One region of the Rhizobium sp. Root1204 genome, then DNA from elsewhere that is predicted to be linked to it. Evidence: riboswitches for the same ligand, from Rfam matches in the RefSeq annotation. Region 1 holds a riboswitch; each other region holds the start of a gene.
What was found. A riboswitch is a leader RNA that binds a small molecule or an ion and turns the genes downstream of it on or off. The one in region 1 is predicted to bind cobalamin.

Region 1 (7,402 bases):
CGCATCCGATGATCGACCTTTATGCGATAGAGGGCGTGCGTCTCGTCGGCCGTTATCTCGCTCGCGCCGTTGCTGATGGTTCTGACGCCGAGGCGCGGGCGGGCCTGTCGCTTGCGTCGCTCTATGGCGGTTTCTGTCTGGGCCCGGTCAATACTGCCGGTGGCCATGCGCTTGCCTATCCGCTCGGCACGCGCTGGCATGTGGCGCATGGCGCCGCCAATGCCCTGATCTTCCCGCACGTGCTGGCTTTCAACGCTCCGGCCGTCGTGGACAAGACGGCGCAGGTGATTGCGGCACTCAATCTCAAGGCTGGTGCGGATCAGGCTTCTGTTTTTGACGCCACATCCGGTTTCTGCGCGGGACTCGGTATCGAGATGCGGCTCTCGGCCTTGGGCGTACCGGAAACGGATCTCGGTGTCATGGCTGATGATGCCTTTGCCATCCGCCGCCTGCTGGACAACAATCCGCGCGATCTTGAGCGCGCCGACATTCTTTCGATCTATCAAGCCGCCTATTGACTGGAACAGGCCTGCCGCGGCCAAGCCGGAGCGCAGGAACGGCCGCTGCGCCGCACGGAGGACTGAACATGAGCACATCGCGCGTAGCCGTTACGCTGGGAGATCCGGCCGGCGTCGGGCCTGAAGTCATCGTTAAGGCGCTGGCCGCGCTGCCCGAAGCCGACAGGGCGAATTTCGTCATCGTCGGTAATGTCGAGGCGCTGGAACGGGCCAACAGGGTAACGGGAACGGAATTGCATTTTTCCGCCACGCCCGCCGCAGGCACGATCGCCGTCGATGAAGTTGCGATTGATGGCAGCCTGCCTGCGATCGGCAAGGTGAGCCCGGTCGCTGGGGATGCGTCCGTACGTTACATCAAGCGCGCGGTTGAGCTGGCCATGTCCGGCGCAGTCGATTGCATCGTCACCGCGCCGATCAACAAGGAAGCAATGAACCTCGCCGGCCATCATTTCGACGGCCATACCGGCCTTTTGGCGCATCTGACCGGATCGAAAAGCTCCTTCATGCTTCTGGCATCCGAGCGCCTGAACACCATCCACGTCTCGACACACGTTTCGCTGCGCACCGCCATCGAACGGGCGACTGTCGAGCGTGTGCTGGCGACGATCGAGGCGGGGCACCGCCATTTTCTGCGTCTTGGCAAAAAGGCGCGTATCGCCGTCGCCGGCATCAATCCGCATTGCGGCGAGGGCGGCTTGTTCGGCGATGAGGACACGAAATTCCTGGCGCCTGCAGTTGAACTGGCGCAGGCCAAGGGCATCGATGTGGTCGGCCCGATTTCCGCCGATACAGTCTATGCCCGCGCCTATGGCGGCGCCTTCGATCTCGTCGTCGCGCAATACCACGACCAGGGACATATCCCGATCAAGCTGGTTGCCTTCGAGACCGCCGTCAACGTCTCGCTCGGCCTGCCGATCGACCGGGTGTCGGTCGACCACGGCACGGCCTTCGACATCGCGGGTACGGGAAAGGCCAATCACGTCAATATGCTATCGGCAATCGACTATGCGCGGTTGGTGGCGCGGTCGCCAAGAGCTGCACCCGCGGCTTGAAGCGGCGCCGGAGCTCAATTCTGATCGAAAAAGTCGCTGCGGATTTCGCGGCGGATCAGCTTCAGCGAGCGATCCGGCTGGATGATATAGGTTTCGTAGGCAACGCCGGTCACGGTGCGGAACGAATTGTGCACGACACTGCCGACCGGTGATTTCGTCAGCTTCGTGCGCGGCTGGCCGCCATAAGTGATACTGCCCGGGATCGGCTCGACATCCGGCGCGGTGCACGAGGCCAGCATCAGCGCGGCTACACTCAGGAAAATGAGAGGTTTCATCGGGTCTACTCCGCGAGGGCATTCATCGAAAGAATGTAGCGGTATTGGCGGCACATTCAAGCGTGGCCGTTCGCGGCGGAAGGTCTGGCGCTGAGTTGGTTTCCTAGTGCTTGGGTCTGTCCTGGTTTGACGCGGGAAAGACGAAATGAAGCTGGCCCGACTTGATCGAGGCGCGCTCGATCAGAGCCTTGTGCTCTTCCCGCATCGCCTGCGAACGCTCCCGGAATGCCCTCGACCGCGCCAGAACCGCCTGTGTCCGCGCCGTAATTTCATCAACATGGCTCATGTCTTACCTCAACGGTTATCCGGTGGAGTGATCCTGCCAAGCAAGGATACGATGCCTGCCGGCCTGCATTGCCTCATTTGTTCACTTTATGTTCCATTTTCAAGCAAGAGTCAATGGACTGATAAACTCGGCCTGAGGCGCTTGGTTTTGGGGAAGAAGCTTCGTCGGCCAAGCTTCAGTCAGCCGGTTTTGAGAGCAAATCGAGAATCAACCGTAAAGCGCAAGACGCCATCTGTTTCGCCTTGACGCGCCTTGATGCCTGATGCTAACTCGCCGCCGACGGTTCCCCGAGCGATGACTCCGAGGGGATTAATAGGGAACACGGTGAGGACGACCCAGCAGGGACCTAGACCGTGGCTGCCCCCGCAACTGTAAGCGGATTGCCGCTCATCCTCGTGACGCGAAAATGCGTCATGCCACTGGGAGAACTCCCGGGAAGGCAGATGAGATGCAGATATCCGTAAGCCAGGAGACCTGCCGTCAAAAGATCGATCCAACGTCACGGGCGGGGATGCCCTGAACAGGAGAATTTGATGACGGTTTCCTGCCGGCCTAACAGCGTATTCATACGTATTCTCCCGGATTTCCCACCACGCGGCATCTGTTTCATCGCGGGCTGAAAGGCTTCGGCAGCGAACATGCCGTGTTTGGTGTTGTTCGCCACGACGTCTTTGCCCTCACAGAATCCGTCCAGAGGCGTGATTCATCCGGAGGACTAAATGTTCATTTCCAAAACATCCCGGCATATCGGCAAATCGCTGGTCGTGCTGGCCAATGCCGCAGTTCTTGCGGCCCTTGCATCGACGCAGGCCTTTGCCGAGAAGACCCAGTATCCGCTGACATTCCACAATTGCGGCCGTGAGGTTACCGTCAATCAGGCTCCAGAACGCGCTGTTTCAATCGGACAAGGCACCACCGAAATCCTTTACTTGCTCGGCGTTCACGAAAAAATGGTCGGCACGGCGCTGTGGATCGGCCCTGTTCTGAAAGGGTACGAGGAGATCAATGCCAAGGTCGAACGGTTGGCGGATAATGATCCAAGCTTCGAGAGCGTCATCGGCAAGAAACCCGATCTGGTGACAGCCCAGTTCGAGTGGATGATTGGCCCAGAAGGCGTCGTTGGTACGCCGCAGCAGTTTGAGGAATTGGCCATCCCCGTCTATGTCTCGCCATCGGATTGTGTCGGCAAGGACAATTCGAGCGGTGGCGACGGTGTCCGCAAAGGTGTCTTCACCATGGACCTGATCTATCAGGAAATCGCCGAACTCGCGAAAATCTACGACGTTCAGGACCAGGGCGCGAAGGTCATCGCCGATCTCAAGGCGCGCGAAGAGGCGGCTCGCAAAAAGATCACCACCGCCAACGACAAGCTCTCTGCCGTGTTCTGGTTCTCAAGCGCCGAGAAGGACATCGACCCTTATGTCGCGGGCAGGAATGGTGCGCCGGGCTATATTCTCCGCACACTCGGTATCAAGAACGTCATCGACAGCGAAGAGGAATGGCCGACGGTCGGCTGGGAAACGATTGCCAAGTCAAACCCGACCATCATCGTGGCGGGCGCGTTGGACCGCCGCCGCTTTCCGGCCGATGACATCGCGGTCAAGCAGGAATTCCTGACGACCGATCCCGTTGCCAGCCTGATGCCTGCCGTCAAGGAGGGGCACGTGGTGGTCATGGACGCCCAGGCGATGAACCCGACGATCCGCACTATCGAGGGCATCGAGGTGCTCGCTGACGCGATCGCCGCATCCGGCCTCAACAAGTGATCGCCATCACCTCTTCCCTCTCAAAGACAAGCGCCATCCTGCTGGCGCTTGTCGTTCTGGTCGCAGCGCTCTGGCTGGGCGCGGCGATCGGCGAGACTGCCATTCCCATGGACATCGTCGCCAAGACCGTGGCCAATCGGCTCTGGAACGCGGGCTATCCGCTCGATCCGCTCGATCAGGGTATTGTCTGGAACTACCGGATGAGCCGCGCCGTTGTCGCCGCTTGCTGCGGTTCGGCCTTGGCGGTTTCCGGTGTCGTGTTGCAGGCGCTGCTCCGGAACCCATTGGCTGATCCCTATATTCTCGGCATTTCCGCCGGGGCTTCGACCGGCGCGGTCGGCGTGGCAATTCTCGGCTTCGGAGCGGGTTTTCTGACGATGCCTGCAGGCGCATTCGCCGGAGCTCTGATCGCCTTTGGCCTCGTCAGCCTGCTCGCCTTGCGCGCCGGACGGGGCACCAGCGCGATCATTCTGGCCGGTGTTGCCGGTTCGCAGCTCTTCAATGCGCTGACGTCCTTCATTGTCACGAAGGCGGCCAATGCGGAGCAGGCCCGCGGTATCATGTTCTGGCTGCTTGGAAACCTTTCCGGTGTCCGCTGGACTGACGTCTCGCTTGCGCTTCCCGTCGCCGTGATCGGCCTTGCGGTCTGCCTCTGGCAGGCGCGCGCGCTTGACGCCTTCACCTTCGGCTCGGAATCGGCCGCCTCTTTGGGCATTCATGTCCGCCGCGTCTACGCCATCCTGATCGGCGTGTCGGCACTGATGACGGCGGTCATGGTCAGCATTGTCGGCTCGATCGGTTTCATAGGGCTGGTGATCCCGCATGCTGCCCGGATGGTCGTTGGCGTGCGGCATGGATTGCTTATCCCTGCATCTGCCCTCATCGGCGCCGTCTTCATGATCGCTGCCGATATCATATCGCGGGTCATCATACCGGGGCAGGTCCTGCCGATCGGCGTCATCACCGCGCTCTTTGGCGCCCCAGCCTTCGCCTTGATCCTCAGCCGCAGGAGGGCGCCGGCGTGAACCTTTCCGCGCAAAACGTTTCGTGGTCGGCCGGTGGTGCCACCATTCTTCATGACGTGTCTTTGGATGTCGTCCCCGGCGAGTTTCTCGGTATTGTCGGCCCCAACGGTTCGGGCAAGACCAGCCTGATGTCTTTGCTGTCGGGGATCCGCAAGCCCCACTCGGGCACCGTCTTGCTGGACGGTCAGCCAATCCATTCGATTGGCCGCCGGGAGATCGCCAAGCGGATAGCACTTGTCGAGCAGCAGGCCGAAACCGCTGAGCGCATCACTGCGCGCCAGGCCGTCGAGCTTGGCCGGACCCCGCATCTCGGCCCGCTATCACCCTGGTCGAAGAGTGATGATGCAATCGTCGACGAGGCGATCCGCAATGTCGATATGGAAGGCTTTGCCGGGCGATGGTGGCATACGCTTTCGGGCGGTGAACGTCAAAGATTGCACATTGCCAGGGCGCTCGCCCAGCAGCCCTCCATCCTGCTGCTCGACGAGCCGACAAACCACCTCGATATAGGCCATCAGATCGGCCTGCTGCATCTCGTGCGCGAGCAGAACCTTACCGTGGTCGCGGCCCTGCATGATCTCAACCATGCGGCCATGTTCTGTGATCGCATCGCCGTCATGGAGAGGGGCAGTCTGGCGGCACTCGGCAGCCCGCGCGAGGTTCTGGATGCACACTGTATCAAGCGCGTGTTCGGCGTGGATGCCGACATCGAACATGAGGGGGAAACCGGGTGCCATATCCGCTATCGCGCGCCGGGCACGTCCGTTCCTGTCCAGCAGTCCATCCGGAGAATATCATGATCTCAATCACAAGAACCCTTATTGCGGCAACTCTCCTGTTCTCGACCTCGCTCCCCGCTTTGGCCGAGACGTTCGAGGTCAAGATGCGCAATCGCGGAGAGAAGGGGTCGATGGTTTTCGAGCCCGACTACATCGAGTTGAAGCCCGGTGATCGGGTCAAGTTCATTGCCACCAACAAGAGCCATAATGCCGCGTCGATCGATGGCATGGTTCCGGAGGGTTATGCCGGCTTCAAGGGCAAGATCAACGAGGAGATCGAGGTTACCTTCGACCAAGCAGGTTTTTACGGCATCAAGTGCTCACCGCATTTCGCCATGGGCATGATCATGCTGATCAAGGTGGGTGAAGCCGAACTCACCAGCGCTATCCGGGCATTGGAGGTCCCAGCCCGCGCCCGGTCACGATTCGATGCCATATTCGCGGAGATCGACGCGAAGGCGGCTTTGAGGTGAGTATCGCTCCCGGTCAAACTCGGGCCTCAAGGTGGAGACCAGGACTATTGGCGCGCGCGCTTGAAAACCTTCGATGATGATCTCTGGCGTTGCATACCTGCAGAGCCGAGTTTGACGCATGTCCGGCGCAATCCGCACCCGGCCTGCGAAAATCCGCTGACGATATAGTAGGATCTGCTGTGGCATCGGATAGATGTCACAGTTCTCCTGTCAGTCGGGTACAGACAGACGAGGCTCGATTTTTCCGAAGCAAGGCCTTGAAGGAAAAACGCAGTTTTGCAGAGGTATTTTGGACGTTCATTAACGTGTTGCCAGCGTAAGCGGGATCAACGGGTTTCCAAAGACTTGGCGTTTTCAGCAAGTGAATGGTGCCCGGAGGCGGATTTGAACCACCGACACGCGGATTTTCAATCCTAATGTCTCATCCATAGCCCATTTCCAAGTTTGTTGACAAGTGTCGAGACCGCGTTGCCTCTCCTATATAAAGATTAATAAAATCAGACATTTGTCAACAATTGCATTCCTTTGAAGCGTCCAGCGCCCCAAGTTGGACTAGGCCGCTCCTATTCTTGTCAACGGATTTGCCAGCGGTATAGAAACGGTATAGGTTTTGACAACGGTATAGAGTGAGGCGTGGACGGCATGGCGACTGAGAAGCTGATCATCGGTGACGCGGAGGTTAACCGGGCAATCGAGATGGCCATGTCGGGCAAGACCCCAGATGGCAAGATCTTCGTCTTCACAGATGCAAAGACGACAGGCCTCCGATTGATGGTGCAGGGCAAGCGGGCTTCATGGGTTGCCCGCTGGCAAGATAAGTCTCCAACTATCGGTTACGCCCACGCAAAGAGTGAGCGGATCATGACTGCCATGAAGACAGTCCGCGCTCTTGCCGAAACCGTCATCAAACTGCTCAAAGACGATCCAGATAAGGTCGGTCCCTTCCTGGACGCGCACTGGTCAGGACAGACTAAGACGCAAGCGTTGAAGGCCGTCCACAAAACGGCTGACACTTGGACGCTTCGCGAGTGCGTCGAGCAGACGATTGCCGGAAAGACCGCCTCTGACGCAAAGAACAGGATCACAGCCAACACGGTAAAAGACTACCGCGGAACGTTCGGACGGGAATGCTTTCAGAAGATCTTGGACAAGCCGGCTGTGCTGGTCACCCGCGGCGATATTGAGTCTGTTCGGGACTGGGTTAAAAAAAATGTTGGCGCGTCCCCTG
Region 2 (7,402 bases), on a different contig from region 1:
GGTTGCAGCAAGCGGCGTTCGGATACTTTCTAGAGTTCGTCAATCCCGAAAACGGCTTGATTGCAGATACCTCGCTGCCCGGCGCTCCGTCGAGCATCGCTGCGACCGGTTTTGGCCTTTCTGCCTATCCTACCGGCGTCGAGAGAGGCTGGATGAGCCGTCAGGACGCTGCGGCAAGAACACTGGTGACATTGAGGTTCTTTGCCGAAAGCCCGCAAAGCCGCAACAAGGACGCCACCGGCTACAAGGGGCTCTACTACCACTTTCTCGATATGAAGACCGGTCTGCGGACATGGCGCAGCGAGCTTTCGCTGATCGACAGCGCGCTTCTGATCGCCGGCATGATCACGGCGGCGGCTTATTTTAATCAGGACAATGAGGTCGAGACAGAGATCCGGTCGCAGGTCGATATGCTCTACGCCCGGGCAAACTGGGCCTGGGCGCTGGACGGAGAGGGGGCTTTGTGGCTCGGATGGAAGCCCCGGACAGGCTTTCTGCCCTATCGCTGGGAATCCTACAGCGAGGCGATCATCCTCTATGCGCTTGCTCTGGCTTCGCCATCCTATCCGATCGGCAAGGAAAGCTATGATGCTTTTGCCAGCAAATTCGATTGGATGACGGTGAAGAACAAGCCGTTCCTCTACGCCGGACCTCTGTTCATCCACCTGTTTTCACATGCATGGATCGATTTCCGTGGCATCCAGGATGAGGCTGTGGCAGCGCACGGCACGGATTATTTTGAAAATACCCGCCGGGCGATCGCCGTCCAGCGGGACTATGCGAGCACCAATCCGGGCGGTTTTACCGGCTACGGTGCCGACGCATGGGGGCTGACATCCTGCGATGGCCCCTTACGCCCCCGCCGGCTGCAGGATGGTCGGCGCCAGCAGTTTGCCGGTTATGCCGCGCGCGGAGCGCCGCTCGGGCCGGACGATGGCACGATCGCGCCCTGGGCGCCGCTCGCATGTCTGCCGTTCGAGCCACAGGCCGCGATGTCGGCGACACGGCATATCCTGTCGAGCTATCCCGACGTTATCGACACAGGGCGTTTTATCGGCAGTTTCAACCCGAGCGTTCCGGGCAAGACGGCGGAAGGTTGGCTCAACGACCGTAGCGTTGGCCTTGATCAGGGGTTGCTGGTGATGATGATCGAGAACCATCGCAGTGGTCTTTACTGGAACATGCTGCGCGAAACGCCGGTTATCCGGCGTGGCCTCCGGCGGGCAGGCTTTTCCGGCGGCTGGCTTTAAGCTAAACCGGCTGCCAGGTGATAACAGGCGGCCCCATTGAGCGAGAACCGGGTTTCAAGCAGCTTTCGACCGGATGATGTGCGGCACGCAAAAGCCGCCATAGCCTGGCAGGCGGAGCATTTTCCGCAGGTAGCTGTGTCCCTGGGGCGGGAGGGCGGCGATTTTCTGCCGGTCAATGAGGCATGGCATCTCGGTGGCGATATGGTCGAGCGCCTGCTGGACTACCAGAATTGTTTTGCTGCCGGCATGGACGACCGCGTCAGAGGCGCCCATCTAATTTCCTTCTACAGCCACCATCTCGGCATCGCGGCAGCAGCTGTCTATTTACAGACGGGGCTGGTGCCCAATCTGCATCCGGATCGCCTTGCGTTCCGGTTCGAACCTGTCGTTCAGCATGGCAGGGGGACGCCTTCGGACACTTATCCCTCCGGTATCAGCCGCCTTCATTTTCGTTTCCGGAGCTTTGCACGCGGGGATGATTGGGTGGCAGCATTTCATGGTGGCTTCGTCGAGAGCTTCAATCCGGTGATCGGCTTGCTGCAAGGCCGCACTGGCCTATCCCCCGTCGCGCAGTGGCGGCTGGTGGGTGACGGCATTGCGGGGGCTTTTCTGGAGATCGGTGCCGCCTTGGGCGAAGCGGATCGCGCAATGGCCGCAGCGCTTGCCATCATCAAGAGGGCCGGTTCACCGGTATTTTCCGAGACGGCGCACTACGCCAAGGTCGGCGCTGTTTGCGATGGCATCCCCGTCGAGCGAATCTTCCGGCTGCGAAGCGGCTGCTGTCTCTACTATCGAACAGAGGGTGGGGATTTTTGCGATGTCTGCGTGCTTCTCGATGACGAGACACAAAAAAGCCGCCTGCAGGCCCTTGTCGAGCGCACAGGCGGCCTTTGATGTACTTGCGGCGCAAGCAATGCTAGCGCCGCAACGATAGGGCTTAAGCCGATTTCAGAAACCGGTCGTTCAGGTATCCCGAAATCACGCCGAGCACGATCCAGAACGCCAGTGTCGTTGCCAAGGCGGCGACCGCGAATTCCGCGCCGAGAACTGCGGGTACCGGGCTCGAGATGTCCGTCGGCTGTGGCGCTCCATAGACGTGCGGAGCGGCGATCAGGACAAGGCCGATGATCTTGGCCAGGATCTCACCGCGCAACACGACAAGATAGAGGCCGGCGACGGAGAGAACGATCGCTGCGATCCACCAGGTCTGCCGGTCGTGGAGATCAGCGGCAGGGAAGCCCGGCAATTCCGGCGGCAGGCCGATGGCGGGCAAGAGATGGATAGCCAGCCAGCCGCAGGCGCCCCAGAGAGCGCCGTTGCGCAGCGTGATGGGGTAATTGAAGGCGAGGCTGGCGCCCGCAAGCAGCAGGCCAAATCCGGCGCCGGCCACCAGATTGGCAAGCAATGTGCCGGAGAACCGGCTCATGCCGAACATGATGCCGCCTTCGTCTTCGTGCTCGCCTTCATGGGCGTAGGCGGGTGTGATGGGTGAGAGTGCCGACAGCATTTCGCCGATCAACGAGGAGCGGTCGAGAGAAGAGTGCTGCTGCTGGCCTTCGGTTGCGGCCGGTGGTTCGGCGGCAGGTTCCTTGACTTCATATTCCTCGGCATGAAGGATGAGCGGGACCACCCGCAACTCCTGCGCCGCCGTCATGAAGACGCCCGCGATCAATCCAGCCACCAATGCGGCCAGAAGCGTTTTGACAATCATTTGATACCCCCAAAATCAAGCGGAGCAGATCGATCTTTAGTGCTCAACGCTTGCTGTGTTTGAATTCCCACGGCAAAGCCCGCCCGATGCCGGAGCATGGGCGCAATCCACGGCCGCGTGATTTCCAAAATGAAACCCGCGATCCCCTATCGATAGAGTGTGGAAAGGCTGAGCTTCCCACTGCCTATATCAATGGCAGGGGAAACCGTAGGAGTGGCGGACGTCATGCGCGGTGTCGTGCAGCACGGCGGAATTGGCAAGGCCGGCACCGAAAACCAGGAAGCCGCCGATCAACAGGGCGAGAATAGCCGTGGTGATACGGTCATTGAGAGAAAGCGGGACGCTTGAAACTGTAGTCGTAGCCATGACAACCTCCGTGATGGCGCGTGGGAAATATCCCACCAATTGGGCACCATGCCCTTCATCAACCGGCAGGTTTCCTGGCTCGCGGCGTCAGGCACTTTCGTGCCAAGGAGCTTGTCTCACCTTCCCGCGGCAGAGGCAAAACGCCCATCGCCGCAGTGGCTTTTACCGGCTGAACGTACCGGAATGACAACCTCTGACCGCTCTACAGTCGCGGGGTCGGCCGTGATAAAGATGCCCAGAATGGGTCCACCCGTCACGTTCCCATTTACTCCCCGAAAGCGCCTCGCTCCCAGGGAACCAATTGATCTGCTGATGATTATGCCGTCACCCCGGTCATGTCAATTCGGCGCTGCGACCAACAATGGCGCATTGCGGCTCTTGATTTTTCCGCGCAGTGTCTAAATTTGATATGTAATACAGTACGAGATGCGCCTAAGTTGCAACTGGGTTTCTTTGAAGAAGCACTTAATGGTTGTTTGTTTAAAAAGTACTCTTTTTGCTCATGGAACAATAGTTCTTTAGGAACCTTGGTGTAGAATGCGGAGGCGCTGATACGCGAAGCATCCTCTGCAGAGAAAACCATGAAGGCGGCGAGGTCCGAACAGGAATTCCAGAATATTCTTCGCCGTTTGGGAATTGCGCTTGACGCTTCTCAGATCGGCGTGTGGGAGCACGACACACAGAAAGACGAAGTCGTCTGGGATTTGCAGATGCACCGGCTCTACGCAACCGGCAAGACGCAAAGGCGCGTCAAGGCGGAGGTCTGGACGAATGCGATCCATCCCGATGATTTTGCCCAGGCCCAGGCCGATTTCGACCGGGCGATTGCAGCCAAGGATGCCTATTCTTCGGAATACCGGATCATTTTGCCGGACGGTGAAACCCGATACTTGCGTTCACGCGCCTATTGCTTCGAGGAAGACGGCCATATCACCCTTATCGGCGCCGAATGGGATGTGACGGCGGATGTGCTGCTCAATCGCGAACTGCGACGGCAAAAGGCGATCGCCGAGGCGCGGGCCGTTGCCCTTGAAGCGAGCCGCGAGCGGATCGCATATGCAGCCGAACATGATTATCTAACAGGACTTCCCAATCGACGCTTCTTTGACAGGCGATTGGCGGAGCTTGCGGGGGAGGCCGGACCGGAAAAGCTGGCGATCCTGCATATCGGTCTAGACCGGTTCAAGCAGATCAACGACACTGCCGGCCATACGACGGGAGACAATGTCCTGATATCCTGTGCCAGGCGGATTGAAGCCAGTGTGCCTGAGAACGCATTCATTGCCCGCGTCAGCGGTGATGAATTTGCGGTTTTGATCGCAAATTTCGTCTCGCTGGATGACCTCAAAATCCGTGCAGAGCGGCTGGCGCAGCAGTTGAAGCAGTCGGTCTGGCATAATGAGGAGGTCTTGCGCACCGGTGGGTCGATCGGTGTCGCGGCTGCCAGTGGCCGCAATATTGGCAGCCTGCTGGCACAGTCGGATATTGCCCTGCATCGTGCCAAGAAGCTCGGTCGGGGACGGGTCGAGGTGTATTCGGCTCAGATGAAGGCACAACTCAATGCCGAGCAGCGCGTTGGCAGGCAGTTCGCTCATGGTTTGGAAAAAGGGGAGTTCATTCCCTATTATCAGGCTCAGGTCGATGCGCGGACCCGGCGCATCGTCGGGATGGAGGTTCTGGCACGCTGGCGCCATCCGAAACGCGGATTGATCCTGCCGGGCGAATTCATCAAGGTTGCTGGCAGTCTCGGCCGGCTGGACGATCTCGATGCTGCGATCTTGAAGGCGGCGTTGAAGGACCGTCAGGCCTGGATGGGGCAGGGAGTGCATGTTCCGCGCATTGCGGTGAATGTCTCGGCTGCCCGCCTGTCGGATCCGCTTTTGATCGACGAATTGAAACGCCTGGATGTCCGACCGGATATGCTGTCATTCGAATTGCTGGAAACCATTTTTCTCGACGACAGCGAAGATGACGTGTTTTCCAACGTCGCAGGCCTGAAGGCCATGGGTATCGACATCGAGATCGATGATTTCGGATCCGGTCATGCGTCGATCATCGGGTTGGTAAAGCTGAAACCGCGGCGGATGAAGATCGATCGTCAACTGGTTTTGCCGACCACCACATCGCGCGAACAGAAGCGCCTGTTGCGCTCGATCATCGACATCGCCAAAGCGCTCAATATCGAGGTCATTGCCGAGGGCGTCGAGACGCTGGAACACGCCAAGTTGTTGACGCGCCTTGGATGCGATGTGCTGCAAGGTTATGCGATCGCCTATCCGCTTCCGGCCGCAGATATGCTGGCCAGGTTGAACGAGGATCAGCAGTTGGTTCTGCTCACTCAGCACTGACCGCATATGCCGCTTGTGGCTGCTATCGTTCCAGAAGATCCTGCATGGCGCTGATGATGCGGCGGTGCTGGTGGGCGTGGCGAGTGCGGATGCTGGTGGCGGCGTAGACAGCTTGCTGTATCGGAGGGGCGTCTGCGATGGGGAAAGCGGCGCCTTCGCCTTCGAGCCTCAGCGCCGTGCTGCTCGTCACATAGGCTGCCCCTCCCAGCGTCTTCAGCAGGCCGGTAATGGCGATATTCTGGCCTGACGCCAGCGGAGCGGATGAAAGCTGCGGCAGGGCCAGCCGATGCGCACGGTCGAACGCCGGAGAGTAGACGGCCTGGATATAGGTTTCCGGTAACAATTCGCCGACCGTTCGCGTCGCGGTGCCGACCAGCATGTAGGTCATTTCGCCGATCCGCTCATAGTGAAGATCGGGCAGGTAATGCGGCGTATAAAGGATGGCGAGATCGAGATCGCCGGCTGCCAGATCGCGGTTCATCTGGTTGGAGTAATCGGCCTCCATATAGATCGAGGTCGTCGGCAGGTCGGCCCGGACGGCTGATAGCCATTTTCCGGCAAAGGCTTCGGCGAGATCATGCTGGATGCCGAGCCGCATCGAGCGCTCGTAGGTACCGGCGTTTTCCACCGCGCGGGTTGCCTCGTGCCATTGATGCTGCAGCGCCTTGGCATGGTCGAGGAAACGCAGGCCGGAGGCAGTCGGCGCAGTTCCTCCTTTGTTGCGCGTGAAAAGCTTGCGGTTGAACTGTGCTTCGAGCGCCTTGACCCGATGGGACACGGTGGATTGCGTGATGTTCAGCCGTTCCGCCGTGCGATTGAAACTGCGGGTTTCCATCAGGTCGAGGAAGGTTTCGATAAGGTCGATCTGCATGGGTGTGTCCGGTGTCTCCCAATTTTGCCCCTCACCCTATCCCTCTCCCCGCAAGCGGGGAGAGGGGACGACGGAGGTGGCCGCCTGTCCCTTCTCCCCGTTTACGGGGAGAAGGTGGCCGATAGGCCGGATGAGGGCTTCTAGTTCAATCTAATCGAATTCTTCGATCAATAAAGCCCGTTCTGACGGCTTGATGCAAATGTTGTTCATGGCCAAAACTTCCCCCAAACAAGGGAACAGCCATGTCGAATTTGCCGTCTTATGCACGCGTCGTGATCATCGGGGGAGGTGCGGTCGGTGCGTCCGCTCTCTATCATCTGGCCAAGGCCGGGTGGACGGACTGCGTGCTTCTGGAAAAGAACGAGCTGACGGCCGGTTCGACATGGCATGCGGCGGGCAACGTGCCGACATTTTCGTCCTCCTGGTCGATCATGAACATGCAGCGCTATTCGGCCTCGCTCTACCGCGAACTGGGCGCGCTGGTCGATTATCCGATGAATTACCATGTCACCGGCTCGATCCGGCTTGGTCATTCCAAGGAGCGGCTGCAGGAGTTCAAGCGCGTCGTCGGCATGGGGCGCTATCAGGGCATGGATCTCGACATCCTCTCGCCGGATCAGATCAGGTCGAAATACCCCTTCGTCGAAACCCATGACCTGACCGGCGCGCTCTACGATCCCTATGACGGCGACATCGACCCGGCGCAGCTGACGCAGGCGCTGGCCAAGGGCGCGCGCGACATGGGCGCGAAAATCTTGCGCTTCTGTCCCGCCACCGGCGCGCGCCGGGAAAATGACGAGTGGATCATTTCCACGCCGCAGGGCGAAATCCGCTGCGAATACGTCGTCAATGCCGC
Region 3 (7,402 bases), on a different contig from region 1:
AAACCCAACAAAGGATTCCGCCATGGCCAGTTCCCTCGCCCACAAGATTGACCCCGCGCAGCCCGTCCTGTCGGTGGAGAACCTGACGACATCCTTTATGGTCGACGGGGAGTGGAAACCGGTCGTGCGCAACGTCTCGTTCGCGGTCGCCCCCGGTGAAACGGTGGCGATCGTCGGGGAATCCGGCTCCGGCAAGAGCGTCACCTCACTGTCGATCATGCGGCTTTTGCAGACTGATACCAGCCGCATCGAAGGCAGTGTTCTGCTCGACGGGCGCGATATCCTCAAATTGCCGGAAACTGCGATGCGCAAGGTGCGCGGCAACGATGTGGCGATGATCTTCCAGGAACCGATGACGAGCCTCAATCCGCTCTTCACGATCGGCGACCAGATCTCCGAAGCGCTTCTCTGTCATTCGGCGATGAGCAAACGCGATGCCCGGGCCGAAACCATCCGGCTTCTGGAAAAGGTGCGCATTCCTGCGGCGGCTTCCCGTTTCGACGAATATCCGCACCGGTTTTCCGGCGGCATGCGTCAGCGCGTGATGATTGCCATGGCGCTTGCCTCGCGGCCAAAACTCCTGATCGCTGACGAGCCGACGACGGCGCTCGACGTCACTATCCAGGGGCAGATCCTGGAACTCATCAAGACCCTTCAGGAAGAGGAAGGCACCTCCGTTCTGTTTATCACGCACGACATGGGCGTCGTCGCTGAAATCGCCGACCGCACAGTGGTGATGTATCGTGGCGAACAGGTGGAGACCGGCCCGACCAGCGATATCTTCTTCCGCGCCAAGCATCCCTACACCCGTGCGCTTCTGTCGGCCGTACCCGTGCTGGGGTCGATGAACGGCAAGGACCGGCCGATGCGCTTTCCGATTGTCGATCCGGCAACCGGGCTGCCAGACACCCCCGCCGAAACGATCGACACGGTCGCCTCGGGCAAGCGCCCGGTTCTGGAAGTGCGCAACCTCACCAAACGTTTCGACATCCATTCGGGCCTGTTTGGACGCCTGACCAGCCGTGTTCATGCGGTCGAAAACGTCTCATTTGAGCTGCATGCCGGCGAAACCCTGTCGCTGGTCGGCGAATCCGGCTGCGGCAAGTCCACCACCGGCCGCGCCATCATGCGTCTGATCGAGCCGCAGGCCGGCTCCGTCATGGTCGAGGGCACCGAGGTCCTGACGCTCGACAAGGACGGCATGCGCGAGATGCGCAAGAGCGTCCAGATGATCTTCCAGGATCCTTTCGCCAGCCTCAACCCGCGCATGCGCATTGGCGCGGCGATCGCCGAACCTTATCTCGAACACAAGATGGGAACAGAAAAACAGGCGCGTGATCTGGTGGCCGATCTGCTGGTCAAGGTCGGCCTGTCCGCCGACATGGCATCACGTTATCCGCACGAGTTTTCCGGTGGCCAGCGCCAGCGCATCTGCATCGCTCGCGCACTGGCGCTCGATCCGAAGGTGATCGTCGCTGACGAAAGCGTTTCGGCGCTTGATGTCTCGATCAAGGCGCAGGTGATCAATCTGCTGCTCGACCTGCAGCAAAGCCTCAACCTCGCCTTCCTGTTCATCTCCCACGACATGGCCGTCGTCGAGCGCGTCAGTCATCGCGTCGCGGTAATGTATCTCGGCGAAATCGTCGAGATCGGCCCGCGTGCCGCTGTCTTCGGCAATCCGCAGCATGCCTATACGAAAAAGCTGATCTCGGCCGTGCCGATCCCCAATCCGGACCGGCGCCGGGAAAAGAACAAGATCAGCAATGACGAGATCAGAAGCCCGATGCGTCCGGCGGATTACAAGGCCGTGCCGATCCAGTATCACGAAGTTTCGCCGGGCCATCTGGTGGCGATGTCCGTGTAACGGGATGAAAAGCCGGCACACTTTATACGTTTAAATTGTGCCTGCGCGAGAGGCAGTGCACCCGATGCGGATGACTGGTCACTCGGTGCTGCCGCCGAAAAATTTGGAAAGACTACGCAGGAAGCCGACCAGCCAGGCGCGCCGCCTTTTGCCAACCCTCCCCTCCCGGCGAACGATGCAACCGTGTCGCAGTATCGATGGCCGTCAGTTTTCTGGCTCAGCCTTGCGTCAGTGACGTCAACTTTTGGTGCAGTGCCGATGATATTCGCGGTCAAAGCGCCGAGATTCCGGATGACCTCTTGTCTCAACGCATGCCGCTCTTTCCGGGGACTGGCAGCGGCGTGCACCATCAGGGTTCAGGTATCTTTGCGGCCCAGCAAGACGCTGCTCGCGAGCGGCGGCAGAGGCCGTGCGGTAACTTGGAGTTGCCGGCCCCGTTAGCTAGGGCCGGCAACAGGGTCACTATCCAAGGCGGCTGCCTTGGACGGTGATGGCGGCAGGGTCGTCAAAAAGCGACCCTCAAAGAAAGCGTTGCCGAGCGGTGCGCGCCCAACATCCATTGTGTCGAACTGCCCGAGGTAGCATAAACCTCGTCGAACAGGTTCTCGACAAAGAGGTCGAGCGAAGCCGTCTCGGTCGGCCTCCACTGCAGGCCGGCATTCACGACAGCATATGCCGGCCGTGTCGCCGTGTTGGCATTGTTGGTGTACGCCTCGCCGGCATAGTGGACCCCGGCCTGCGCCATCCAGTTTTCAGCGAAGTCCCAGGAGGCATAGAAATTAGCGGCAAAGCGGGGCACATTGGGTGGCGTTTTGCCGGAAAAATCGCCACTCGCCTGAATATAGTTGTCGAATTCAGCCTTTAGAATGGTGCCGTTGGCATCGATGCGCCATCCTCCATCAAGCTCCAGTCCGATTGCCGCCTCTATGCCTTGGGACGACTGCTGCCCGATCTGACGGATGATGGTGTGGTTGTTGGGGTCTCGGGCCAATACGTTCGTCTTGACGATACGATAAGCCGAAAATGTCGCTTCGGCTCGGTCGTCCAGAAAACTGTATTTGACCCCAACTTCATACTGTTCTCCCTCGGGGAGTGCGTAATCCTTCTGCGCATCCGACAGCGACAAAAGGTTGCCGATCGGTTCGGATGCCGCGGAGTACTGTGCGTAGAGCGCCACGTCGGGGTGTGGATTGTAGACCGTACCCACCCGCCAGTTCAGCGAATCGTAAGTCCGCTCGAAAGCGACGCCGGTCTGGGGGTTGGAGCGGTTCACGGTGGGGCTGTCGTAACGCAGACCACCAACGATCGAGAACTGATCCGTCAGCGCCAGCCTGTTGTCGGCGAACAGTGAATATTGCCAGACCGTGCTGCGGTTGTTCGTGAGGAGGTTGTCTGGCCCGATGAATTTACCTGGATCGAAATCGATGGAAGGGACAGTTGAGGCGCCCGGATAGGGTGAGTTGTTGGTGTTCGCAAAGCGAATGCGGTTTACGTCGAAGCCAATGACGGTGTTGTTGTCCATACCGGCAACTGTGCTGTCGAGCACCAAATCCGTGCGGTTGCCGTACTGCTCATAATCATGGTGGACGGCAATGTAGTCGCTTCGCAACACCGTTTTGGTCGCTGGCTGGTAGAGGTAGCTCTCGACGTTTCGCCATTGGCGGTCGCTCGAGATGCGGTAGCTGGTGCTGTTGAGAGTGAGATTTTCCGCAGCCTGCCACTCGGCCTTGATCTGAGTGAAGTTGTCCTGGTAGCGGTTGAGTGCGTCGGCGACGTTGTAGTTTTGCTTGCGCAGGCGTTTGTCCAGTTTCCCATCGACAAGCGGGGTACCGAAATATGCGGTGGGCTCGGTGTCGCCGTAGTCATGGGAAAAAGTGAGTTTCAGGTCATCGGCGGCCTGCCAGAGGACGCTCCCGGATATGGCGAGATTCGACGCATCGCCACGCTCGATCCAGCCTCGCGTATCCCTCGCACTGACGTCAAGACTATAGGCAAGGCTGTCGTTGATCGGCCCGGCGCTGCCGAAGGCCAGCCCTTTCTTGCCGTCGGTGCCGATCGTCGTCACGATCTCATTGCGGCGGCTGTCGGTAAGCGGCCTCTTCGGAATGATGTTGATCGCACCGCCAATCGCACCCTCGCCGTAAAGAACGGAGGCCGGCCCATGCAAGATCTCGATGCGATCGACCGTGTACGTATCGAAGGGAAAGCTGATGGTGCCGGCTGCGGGATAGAAGCGCGTACCATCGTAAAGGCGCGCTACGGCTCCATTGCCGGTGAAGCCGCGCATGCCGAGGGAGGTACCCCCATTGCCCGGCGAGCCCAGAAAGGTGATGCCTGTGCCGTTACGTGCGATGGCCTGGTTGACGTCGGTCTGACCGCGCTTGCGGATGGTGTCTCCGTCAACGATCTCGACACTGGCAGGCGTTTCGAACGGCGTGAGATCGAGGCGACTACCCGCGTTCGACCGGGCCTTGAGATTTGGACCCGGCCCTACTCGATCACCCTTGCCGGAGACCCTGATGGTTTCCAGCTCGGTGACCTGGTCTGTGAGTGGCTTTTTACCTCGCACGACCTCCTGCGCTTCACCACTCGCCGCCGTCAAGAGGACGGCGGCGAGTGCGCTGCCAGACAGTAAGGTAGCACGAATTGGACGATACTTGGGATCGAGGCGGAGGGCGGCACTTTTTGAGGCGCCTATGGCGTGAGGTTTGGAAAACAAGGTGGAATGCTCCAGCGGTACGTTGCACGTCACCGCGACCAAAGCCGCCTTCGCCGCATTGTTTTGCGACGAGGATTCGGCTTTCACCAGGACACCCCGCCCAGCGTGCTCACGTATGACAACGGCTGACGGCAGGTCTCCTGACTCGCGGTTCGCTGCTCCCTATCGCCTTCCCAGGCGGAGCCCAGTGGCGTGTTGACAGGAAGCTAGCCGCTTACAGTTGCGGGGGCAGTCGCGGCATTGGATGCATGACATCCGCACCGCGTTCCCTTTTGATTCCCTTGCGGGAAACCGTCGCGCTTTTGTTACGGAGCACGCGCCGGTTGTGCAAGTCACGTTTGAGACTATAGTGGCGTTCTCATGCCGTGCGACCTGTCATGATAAGGAACATTGCCGTCGGCCACCCCGGTCTCCGTCGGGACAACCTGTTGAGGCTCCAAAGCAGCCACGATCACATTGATGATCGGCGGCGGCAATGGTCCGTTCAAGGGGCCCCGTTCAACGCCGCAGGATTGCAATGAAGGCCAGGCCGCCGAGCAGCCCGGTTATCACGCCGATCGGTATGTCCTCCGGCGCCATGACGACACGGGAGGCGATATCGGCAAGGATCAGCACCACTGCGCCGGTGAGCGCCGACAGTGGGATAACACGGACGTTGTCGCTACCGGCGGCAAGCCGGACGAAGTGTGGCACCATCAGCCCGACAAACCCGATGGCGCCCGAAAAGGCCACCATCACCCCGGTCACTAGGGCGGTGATCACGAACAACTGTGCCCGAAAGCGGACGACCGGGATGCCGAGCGTTGCGGCAGTCTCGTCGCCCATGGCCAGCGCATTGATTTCCCGTGCGCGCAAGATGAGCCAGATGAGGCAGCCGCCGAGAGCCGCGGCCGGATAGACGAGGTGTGGCCATTGGGCCAGCCCCAGGCCGCCCAGCAACCAGAACACAACCGTATGAGCGGCACGAGGATCACCAAGAAAGATCAGGAGATTGGCAAGAGCTGTCGCAACGAAGGCGACCGCAATGCCTGACAACACCAGCCGGTCCGCCGCTTGGCCGGTAAAGCGCGTGACCGCGACGACGGCGATAGTGGCGAGAAGCGAACCGATGAATGCAAACAGTGGCACGGTGACGAGACCGAAGATGAGGCCGGTGTGAAGCAGCGCCAGGATCGCGCCGAGCGCGCCGCCGGAGGAAACCCCGAGCAGATGCGGGTCGGCGAGCGGATTGCGTGTGACAGCCTGCAACACGGCGCCGACGACGGCAAGACCCGCACCCACCAATGCAGCCAGAATGACGCGCGGAAAGCGGACATCCCACACGATACTATCGCGGCCTGCCGACCATGTGACCTCGATCAGGCCCGGGGCCAGCTTGTTGACAACGATGGACCAGACGGTGACGAACGAAATGGGAGCAGCGCCCAGAGAGACACCTGCCGTGATACAAAGGCCGATCAGTATTGCCGGTACGGTCACAATCAGAAGAAGTCGGCCACTGGTCATGTCAGGTCCATCTTGTCCGCAGAAAGCAAAGGCCGGGCAGATCAGCCCACCCGGCCGGGTGTTTAGGGGCCGCGGAGGCTACATGTTGCGGGGATGAAATGCGTCAGCGAGGCGGCCGATCGCATCGATGTTGCGCGGGCCGGGTGTGGCTTCGACATAGTCGAGCACGACGAAACGGTCATTCTTGACGGCATCAAGGCTTTTGAAGGCGGGATTTTCCTTCATGAAGGCGATCTTCTGCTCGGCGCTCACGTCGCCGTAATTGACGATGACGATCGCTTGCGGATTGCGCTCGATTACCGGTTCCCAGGACACTTCGGTCCAGCTTTTCTCCACGTCTTCCATGATATTGATGCCCCCGGCCGCCTCGATCATCGCGGTTGGAATACCGAAACGTCCGGATGTAAACGGTTTTCCGGTGCCGGAATCATAGACAAAGACGCGCACGGGTTGCTTGACCTCGCCAATCCGGTTCTTGATGTCGGCAAGCCCTTTTTCGTAGCTTGCGACGAGGGCTTTCGCCCTGTCGTCGACGCCGAAGATTGCGCCGAGATTGAGAATATCGACAAACATGTCGTTCATCGTCGGCTTGGCCTTCGCCATGATGTGAATGCAGGATTCCGTCAGTTCATAGACCTTGATCTTGAACGGATCGAGTGTTTCGGGCGTCACCTCGCCACCGGCTTTCATGCCGTAGTTCCAGCCGGCGAAAAAGAAATCGGCGTCGGCATTGAGCAGGACTTCCTTGGTTGGATATTTTTCCGCCAGCTCGGGGAGCGCTTTGACGCCTTCGCGCAGCTTCTCGTCCAGCGTTTTCCAGCCGGATATCCCGGTATAGCCAACCATATGGTCTTGCAGTTGCAGAGCCAGCATCATCTCGGTGAGATTGACGTCGTGGGAAATTGCCCGCTTCGGCGCGGCATCGAAGGTGATCTCGCGGTTGCAGCTCTTGACGGTGACCGGATAGGCAAATGCCGGCATGGCGATGAGTGTCGTGGCGAGAAAACCCGCAGCGGAGGCGAGCAGGCGGAAAGAGGGCATGGTTGGTCCTTTCGGTTCAGGCGGTCTTGAGGGAAAATGAAAAACGCGCTGCGATGTTGCCCTCTACGGGATGAGCAAGGGCAGTGACGCCGAAGGTGTCCGAAATCGCGTGTGGCGTCAGTACCTCGTCCGGCCGGCCGAAGCCGACCATCCGGCCGTCGCGCATCAGCGCCACATGGGTAGCGAACGTGCTGGCCAGATTGATATCGTGCAGCGTGGTGACGATGGTCAGTTTCAGCCCGGCCAGCAGATGAAGAATTTCCAGCTGGTGG
Region 4 (7,402 bases), on a different contig from region 1:
CCTTCATCGCCTGGTTCTCAGACCAGTATGCTCAGCTGACAAACCTCGATCGGAGCTGCCTCCAAACCTATGCCGACGCCCCGACTTCGCATGACAACCTGTTTCATACCGTCCTGGGAATGATGAACGTCATCACCAAGGTCTACAATCCGGCGCTTGACGTGTTTGCAGCCTGCCGCTCGGCCGCAGTGGCAAACCCGGTCGTGCCGGAATCCTGATCCAGGGGTATTTCAGCCGATAGACGAACTCGGCCGCGTCGGCCTTTCAGGGCATGCCCCTTGTACGATTGGCTGCTCCTCACGCCCGGCCGGGCGTGAGGAGCAGCGGCCGTTCAAACTGCGTATTTACAGACCGTCATGCCTCGATTTGCACGTCCCCGATCGGGCGCGAACAGCAGGCGAGGATGTAGCCCTCATCGATTTCATCATCGAGGATGCCGCCATTGTGGTTCATCTCGACCTCGCCCGAAATCTTCATCACCCGGCAGGTGCCGCACAACCCGCCCTCGCAGGCAGCCCCGATACGCACACCTGCGGCGCGCGCCGTTTGCAGGATGGTCTGGCCGGGCTGGCACTTGGCGTCCTTGCCCGCCATCGTAAACGTGATGGTGGACACAGCGGAAGCATCCGCCTCGCCCGCACCGGCCCGGATGGCAAGCTCGGCCGGATCCGGCGCGCTGGCTGGCTGAAAGCTCTCCTCATGATAGCGGTTCATGTCGAAGCCGACGCTTTCCAGCATCGATTTGACGCCGCGCATGAACGGCTCGGGACCACAGCAGAAGACGGTGCGGTCGCGGAAATCCGGCGCCAGCAGTGCCAGCTTGGACGTCTCGATGCGGCCGCGCAGCCCGTGCCAGCTGTGACGCGGCGCATGGGTCTCGACGATGAAGCCGAGATTGAGGTTCGGCATGTTGCGCGAGATGTTTTCCAGCTCGTCGCGGAACAGCAGATCATCCGGCTGGCGGGCGCAGGACAGGAACGAGACATCCGTCTGCGGCGCGCAATCGGCCATCCAGCGGGTCATCGACATCATCGGCGTGATCCCGGAACCGGCGGAGATGAACAGATATTTTTCACCGGGATGACGCACGAAGGAAAAATCGCCGAGCGGCCCGAAAGCCTTCAGCTTCATGCCCGGCTTTAGGTGGTCGAACATCCAGCGTGTACCAATGCTGGATGCCTGGGCCTTGACGGTCACGGCCACCGAAAACGGCCGCGACGGCGTCGAGGACAGGGTGTAGGTGCGCATCACCGGATCGTCCGGCGTCACCGGCAGTTCGAGTGTGACGAACTGGCCCGGCAGATAACGGAACCAGCTGTCCTTGTCCGCCTTGAAGCCGAACGTCATCACGTCCGGCCCTTCCGCGGTAACGGAAATGCACTCCAGCAATTGCTGGCGATCGTTGAACGGCTGCAGCTCGTCGAAGTGCCGGAAGGAGGAAACAATCGTCATGTCAAGCAACCCGAACCAGAGATGGCGACGTCGCAATGCCCTTGAGCCGGCCCTGCATGAAGTTGGTGTACCATTCGACGAACTGCATCACGCCACCTTCGTGCTCCGGCGAATAGGGTCCGGGCTGATAGGCGGGCGAGCGGATGCCGAAGGCGTTTTCCTCTACGATTTGGCGGTCCTGGTCGTTGGTTTCCGTCCAGACATGGGTCAATTCTTCAAGGTTGTAATCGACTCCCTCGACGGCATCCTTGTGCACCAGCCACTTTGTGGTGACCTGGGTCAGTTCCGGACCAAGCGGCAGGACGCGGAAGGTGATGGCGTGATCGGCCAGCACATGGTTCCAGGTACTAGGGTAATGGAACAGCAGCAGCGTGCCGATATGGCTCTGACTGACATCGTCGGAAAGCTGGCGCTTGACGGCGCGCTTGCCGGACATGGTGTAGCTTTCCGCACCCTCGATTAGCGGCATGCGGGCGACGCGGAACTGGCCGCTCTGATCCATCTTGAACTCGCTTGGCAAACCCGACGCTTCGCAATGCGCCCAATGGGCGGCGATGACCGGATCGTCCTTGGCGCCCTGCACGCCGGTCGCCGTCGGCGCCTCCGGATAGGTGCGGCAGAGTTCCGGATGGTTCGCCGCACAGTGATAGCACTCGCGGTTGTTTTCCCAGACGAGCTTCCAGTTGCCCTTCTCGATGATCGTGCTTTCGAAGGCCACCTTGGTGTCCTTGAGATTGTGCGGCGTCAGATAGGACGAGACCATGTCGCGCATCGGCTGGAAGTCCATCGCCTCGTCGGCCAGGCAGATAAAAATGTAGCCGCCGATGGTTTCACAATGGATCGGTTTCAGGCCGTGCTGGTTCTTGTCGAAGTCTTCGCCCATCTGGCGCGCAAACAGGAGCTTGCCGTCCAGTTCGTAGGTCCACTGGTGATAGGGACAGACAAGCTTGGCCGATGAGCCCTTGGCGCCGGCGCAGACGCGCGAGCCGCGATGGCGGCAGGAATTGTGCAACGCGCGGACGGTGCCGGTGCGGTCGCGTACGATAACAACCGGATATTCGCCGACCTGGGCGGTGAAATAATTGCCCGCCTTCGGGATTTCACAATCGTGGCCGATGAACAGCCAGTCCTTGTACCAGATCTGCTCCATGTCGAGCTTGTACAGATCGGGATCGGTATAGAAGGCCTGCTCGAGACTATGTGTGTCACGGCGGTTCATCAATTTTCGGAGGACTTCGCTGCGGAGATCCATGGTCATTTCCTTGTGCTCGCCAACTTTTACGGTGGCAGCAGGCAGGAAAGGAACCACCGCCGCGCCGGGAGAGCGCGTGGTTAATGTGGTTCTCCTTCCGGCTGCCCGCCGCAACCCAGATATCAATTTCATCACAAGGCTGGTTTCCGGGCTCTGGAGCTGTCCTTGCGGACTGTCCCGGCGCCTTCCCGGATTTCTCCAGTGGCCTTTTGCCGAGGTTTCGCTCCACCACCGTTGCGGGGGCAGCGCCGGATTTCGACCGGCTTCCCAATTCTCCGCCCTTCCCTATAAAGGCGGCACCTTGAGTGTCTTCATCTAATCCTCAGACCTTGGAAAACAGCCGCCAGTTAACGACATCCGATTCCAGAAAGACGACACGGAAAATATTGCGTGGCGTCGCCGTCAACCTGACTATTTTATAAGCAGAAACAATGTGATCGGCTGAATTTGAAGCAAAAATCCGGTTTTCCGCCCAGCGCTTCGGCAATCGGCACGGATGCAGCCCTTTTGCGACACTTCACGGCGAAAACACTGCCATCGCCATCGCACACGGTCGAGGCAAAAGGCTGACAGCCAGCAAGACTGCATTAACCATAACGCAGTAGCTTTGGCTCATAAGCGATTCCGTCCCGGTGTGTTTTGTCGACACACCCGCAGTCTGGTACAGGCCGATGTCAAACTTGAGATATTTCGATACCGCTGTGGTCAAGAAGCCGGAACCATCGCCGAAGGCCGCGGTCTATACCGAATTCCTGCGCACAGGACGGATCAACCGGCACCAGCAGCAATGGAGCGCGGCCGAGAAGCGCTACCTGACCCACCAGGAAGTCGCTGCCCGCACCGGCAAGAAACTGGAAACGGCCGGCTCCGTCACACATGACCGGATCAACAGCTTTCACCGGTCGATCCGCTTCCCAAAACTGCTTTTTCACCGGACGCTGGCCGATAGCCCGCATCTCGGCTATTGCCATGTCACGGCCGCGCGGACGAAATTCGCCAAGTTCGAGGACGTCCGCTGGTCGTTCTATATTGCCAATTTCTTTTCCGATATCGGCGACGACCAGCACTTCTTCGAGAAGATCAAGCTTGGCTATTCACGGATGTATTTCGCGGTGGCGACGGAGATGGACGCAGAGGCCGGCAAGTTGACCGTCAACCGTGCGGTGCATGACAACGGACTGCTGTTTCGCACCCGCGACCCCAAGGAGGCATTGAAGAACGTGCTTCTGCTCGGCGCCCGCAATGCAGAGCTCCGCAAGATCATCGGTAGCCTTTGATCACTGCTTGTAGATCAGCCAGTCTCGCCCGGGCAGCGGCTCACTCTCGGCGCCATGCACGATCGTCTGATCGCCACCTTTGCCCTGCGCCCTGGCGAGCGCCTTTTCGGCCGTATTAACGAGATCGAAGGCATTGGTGGCGTCATCCGACATGCAGATGCCGACCGATAGCGTGACACAGCCGAGATCGCGCCCGGTTTTCGGATGCGTAAAATGCGTGCTGCGCAGGGCCGAGCGCAGCAGCGCCACGAGCCGCACCACTTCCCGTTCCTCACCCGTCCCCACCAGAAAACCGAAACGGGTTCCGTCGAAACGGGCGACCAGTTCGCTTGAGGGAAACGCTTGCTGGATAATGCCACCGATATGCCGGGCAAGCGGTTCGGCCAATGCGGCCGCCTGTTCTCCCGACAGCCGCCGGCTGGTATCGGGCTCGGCAACGGCAATACCACAAGCAAGCGGCAGATCGGGATCAGCGTAGACCTTGGCGAGCGCCTTGTTGAAGGCCCGGCGATTGGCGAGCCCGGTGACCGCATCGGAAAATTTCCGCGCCTCGAAATCGGCAAGGTCTTTCTGCACTCCGGCGATCACGGTGGATTGCGCGGTGACGCTCTGCTCCATTTCGGCATTGTGCGACACCTGCCGCTCGGTGGCCCGCTTCAGAGCCTGAATGGAGTTCTGCAGCGCCATCTGGCTTTCGCCGCCGGAAACGACCAGCGCCTTGGTTGCCTCGCTGATCAGCCGCCCATAATCATCGAGCTGGTCTTTTTCACGCGACAAGAGGTTCATGAAATTGCTCATCTCGTCGCGCACGATCGTCGTCGACCGCGCCAATACGCTGGCTTCATGATGATGCGGCAGATATTTGCGGCCAAGTTCGTCGAGCGCCGATTGCGACTTGTATTTGCCGAGCGCAATGAAGTCGCGCACCAGGTCCGGATTGGCGCCACCATAGGCTTCGTAGACCAGTTCGTAATTCCGGGGGATGGCATCGATGCCCATCTGATGCATGGCGGTGGCGATGCGCAGGGCAAGGTCGGTCGGCATGGATTTCTTGTTGGCCATAGGGGCTCCGGCTAGGTGCAGGATCAGACAGCTAGCATAGGCAACTTTCTCCGCCGCTAACCGGACCTGTCGCATTTTAAGAAAGCTTAATTTTGGGTGTTGCAAAGAGGGACAGTTGGCACGTGCATTTCAAATGCGCTTGGCAATGTCCGGCTTCGCCCTGTAAAGGAAACGCCGGAGCGCCCGCCTGCCTCCCGGTGAGGGCGCATTGACGTTTGGAAGCTTGATGGCGCTGATCATAGACACACGGACCGAGCCGGAGCGTGCCCTGGCGATTGCCTGCGAGACGCTTGGCGAAGGTCTGCCGGTGGCGATCCCGACCGAGACGGTCTACGGGCTGGCGGCCGATGCCACCAATCCCGATGCGATCAGCCGCATTTATGAAATGAAGGGCCGTCCTCGCTTCAATCCATTGATCTGCCACGTCGCCGATTTTGCGATGGCCGAGGCACATGTCAGCTTCGATCCGTTGTCGCGAAAGCTGGCCGAGGCCTTCTGGCCGGGACCGCTGACGCTGATCCTGCCGATCAAGCTGGAGAGCAGCGTGCATCCGCTGGCATCCGCTGGCCTCGACACGCTCGGCCTCCGCATGCCGGAAGGGTTTTCCCGCCAGGTGATCGCCCGTTTTGGCAGACCGCTGGCAGCACCGAGCGCCAATACCTCAGGCAAGATCAGCCCGACCAGCGCAGCCCATGTCGAAGCAGATCTTGGCGGCAAGCTGGCGCTCATCCTTGACGCCGGCTCAGCCGAAATTGGACTGGAATCAACCATCATCAAGGTCGATGGCGATGACATCCGGCTGTTGCGTCCAGGCGGTCTGGACGTCGCCGACATCGAGGCACTGACCGGCAAGACGGTTTTGCGTCCCGAAACTGCGGGTGCAGTGATCGAAGCGCCGGGCATGCTGGCGTCGCATTATGCACCGGGTGCTGCAGTGCGGCTGAATGCGACGGATGTCAAACCGGGAGAAGCGCTGATCCGTTTCGGCGGGAAGCCCTTGGCCGGCGAGGAAAACGCGGTTGTTATCCTCGACCTCAGCCCGTCCGCAAACCTGCGCGAAGCGGCTGCCAATCTGTTTGCCTTTATGAAACAGGCCGATGCGTCCGGCGCCAAAACCATTGCCTTCGGTACGATCCCGAACGAGGGGCTTGGCGAAGCAATCCTCGACCGGATCGAACGCGCTGCTGCTCCACGGGAATGACCCTATGACCAATGCCCTCCCCTCTGCTGACCTGATCGCCCGCTTCGCTGCCATCGTCGGTGGCGCGAATGCATTGACGGACCAGGCCGACATTGCGCCCTATCTCGTCGAATCCCGCGGCCTCTACACGGGCAATGCCCCGCTGGTGCTCCGGCCCGGCAGTGTCGAAGAGGTCTCGCAAATCCTCAGGCTTGCCAGCGAAACCGGCGTGGCGATCGTGCCGCAGGGCGGCAATACCGGCCATGTGGCAGGGCAAATCCCGCGCACCGGAGCAGCCGATATCGTCCTGTCGCTGCAACGGCTCAACCGCATTCGCGATATCGATCCCGTCGGCAATGTCATCGTCGCTGATGCCGGCTGCATTCTTGCCGATATCCAGAAGGCGGCGGAAGCGCATGACCGGCTGTTTCCGCTGTCGCTCGGCTCAGAGGGCTCCTGCCGGATCGGCGGCAATCTCTCCACCAATGCCGGCGGCACCGCGGTGCTGGCCTATGGCAACATGCGGCAGCTCTGCCTTGGCCTCGAAGTCGTTCTACCGACCGGCGAGATCTGGGACGGGCTGCGGCGGCTGAAGAAGGACAATACCGGCTACGACCTGCGCGACCTGTTCATCGGCGCCGAAGGCACGCTGGGCATCATCACCGGCGCGGTTCTCAAACTGTTTCCACAGCCGCGCGGCCACCAGGTCGCCTTTGCCGGCTTGAAAAGTGTTGGCGATGCACTTGCCTTGTTCGACAAGGCCTCAAGCCTCTGCGGCCCGGCGCTGACCGGTTTTGAACTGATGCCGCGCCTCGGCGTCGAATTCACCGCAAAGCATATTCCCGGCGTCCGCGATCCGATGGAGACGGTTCACGCGTGGTATGCGCTGATCGATATCTCGACCTCGGATTCGGCCGAAAGTGCCGAGCGGATGATGCAGTCACTGCTCGAGACGGAGATTTCCAGCGGCCTCATCGAAAATGCCGTGGTGGCGGCCAGCGAAGCCCAGCGCAAGAGCCTCTGGCATATGCGCGAAAGCATGTCACAGGCGCAGAAGCCGGAGGGTGGGTCGATCAAGCACGACGTATCGGTGCCGGTTTCCAGCATTCCGGCCTTCATGGCGGAGGCCGATGCGGCGGTGATGAAAGCCATTCCGGGGGCCCGCATCTGCTCGTTCGG

Region 2: another riboswitch for cobalamin. It lies ahead of ASC96_RS32325 (CbtB-domain containing protein); the one in region 1 lies ahead of ASC96_RS00875 (ABC transporter substrate-binding protein).
Region 3: another riboswitch for cobalamin. It lies ahead of ASC96_RS12875 (TonB-dependent siderophore receptor); the one in region 1 lies ahead of ASC96_RS00875 (ABC transporter substrate-binding protein).
Region 4: another riboswitch for cobalamin. It lies ahead of ASC96_RS19705 (aromatic ring-hydroxylating dioxygenase subunit alpha); the one in region 1 lies ahead of ASC96_RS00875 (ABC transporter substrate-binding protein).

What each region holds. Positions count from the first base shown of each region.
Region 1 covers NZ_LMCZ01000001.1:169,551-176,952, reverse strand. The annotation lists gene ASC96_RS00895 (iron-containing alcohol dehydrogenase) at 1-518, shown strand, start outside; gene pdxA (4-hydroxythreonine-4-phosphate dehydrogenase PdxA) at 587-1,570, shown strand; gene ASC96_RS00885 (hypothetical protein) at 1,585-1,845, opposite strand; gene ASC96_RS00880 (hypothetical protein) at 1,949-2,131, opposite strand; cobalamin riboswitch at 2,395-2,628, shown strand; gene ASC96_RS00875 (ABC transporter substrate-binding protein) at 2,851-3,897, shown strand; gene ASC96_RS00870 (iron ABC transporter permease) at 3,894-4,922, shown strand; gene ASC96_RS00865 (ABC transporter ATP-binding protein) at 4,919-5,722, shown strand; gene ASC96_RS00860 (pseudoazurin) at 5,719-6,174, shown strand; gene ASC96_RS00855 (hypothetical protein) at 6,817-7,402, shown strand, end outside.
Region 2 covers NZ_LMCZ01000043.1:54,976-62,377, forward strand. The annotation lists gene ASC96_RS29680 (glucoamylase family protein) at 1-1,250, shown strand, start outside; gene ASC96_RS29685 ((2Fe-2S)-binding protein) at 1,287-2,144, shown strand; gene ASC96_RS29690 (CbtA family protein) at 2,188-2,961, opposite strand; gene ASC96_RS32325 (CbtB-domain containing protein) at 3,151-3,327, opposite strand; cobalamin riboswitch at 3,374-3,644, opposite strand; gene ASC96_RS29695 (EAL domain-containing protein) at 3,909-5,675, shown strand; gene ASC96_RS29700 (LysR family transcriptional regulator) at 5,698-6,546, opposite strand; gene ASC96_RS29705 (FAD-dependent oxidoreductase) at 6,789-7,402, shown strand, end outside.
Region 3 covers NZ_LMCZ01000011.1:26,553-33,954, reverse strand. The annotation lists gene ASC96_RS12885 (ABC transporter ATP-binding protein) at 23-1,864, shown strand; gene ASC96_RS12875 (TonB-dependent siderophore receptor) at 2,370-4,670, opposite strand; cobalamin riboswitch at 4,696-4,894, opposite strand; gene ASC96_RS12870 (iron ABC transporter permease) at 5,082-6,089, opposite strand; gene ASC96_RS12865 (ABC transporter substrate-binding protein) at 6,168-7,130, opposite strand; gene ASC96_RS12860 (ABC transporter ATP-binding protein) at 7,147-7,402, opposite strand, start outside.
Region 4 covers NZ_LMCZ01000023.1:225,539-232,940, reverse strand. The annotation lists gene ASC96_RS19715 (phosphoethanolamine--lipid A transferase) at 1-218, shown strand, start outside; gene ASC96_RS19710 (hybrid-cluster NAD(P)-dependent oxidoreductase) at 355-1,452, opposite strand; gene ASC96_RS19705 (aromatic ring-hydroxylating dioxygenase subunit alpha) at 1,454-2,704, opposite strand; cobalamin riboswitch at 2,824-3,023, opposite strand; gene ASC96_RS19700 (DUF6656 family protein) at 3,376-3,981, shown strand; gene ASC96_RS19695 (diguanylate cyclase) at 3,982-5,043, opposite strand; gene ASC96_RS19690 (L-threonylcarbamoyladenylate synthase) at 5,270-6,244, shown strand; gene ASC96_RS19685 (FAD-binding oxidoreductase) at 6,249-7,402, shown strand, end outside.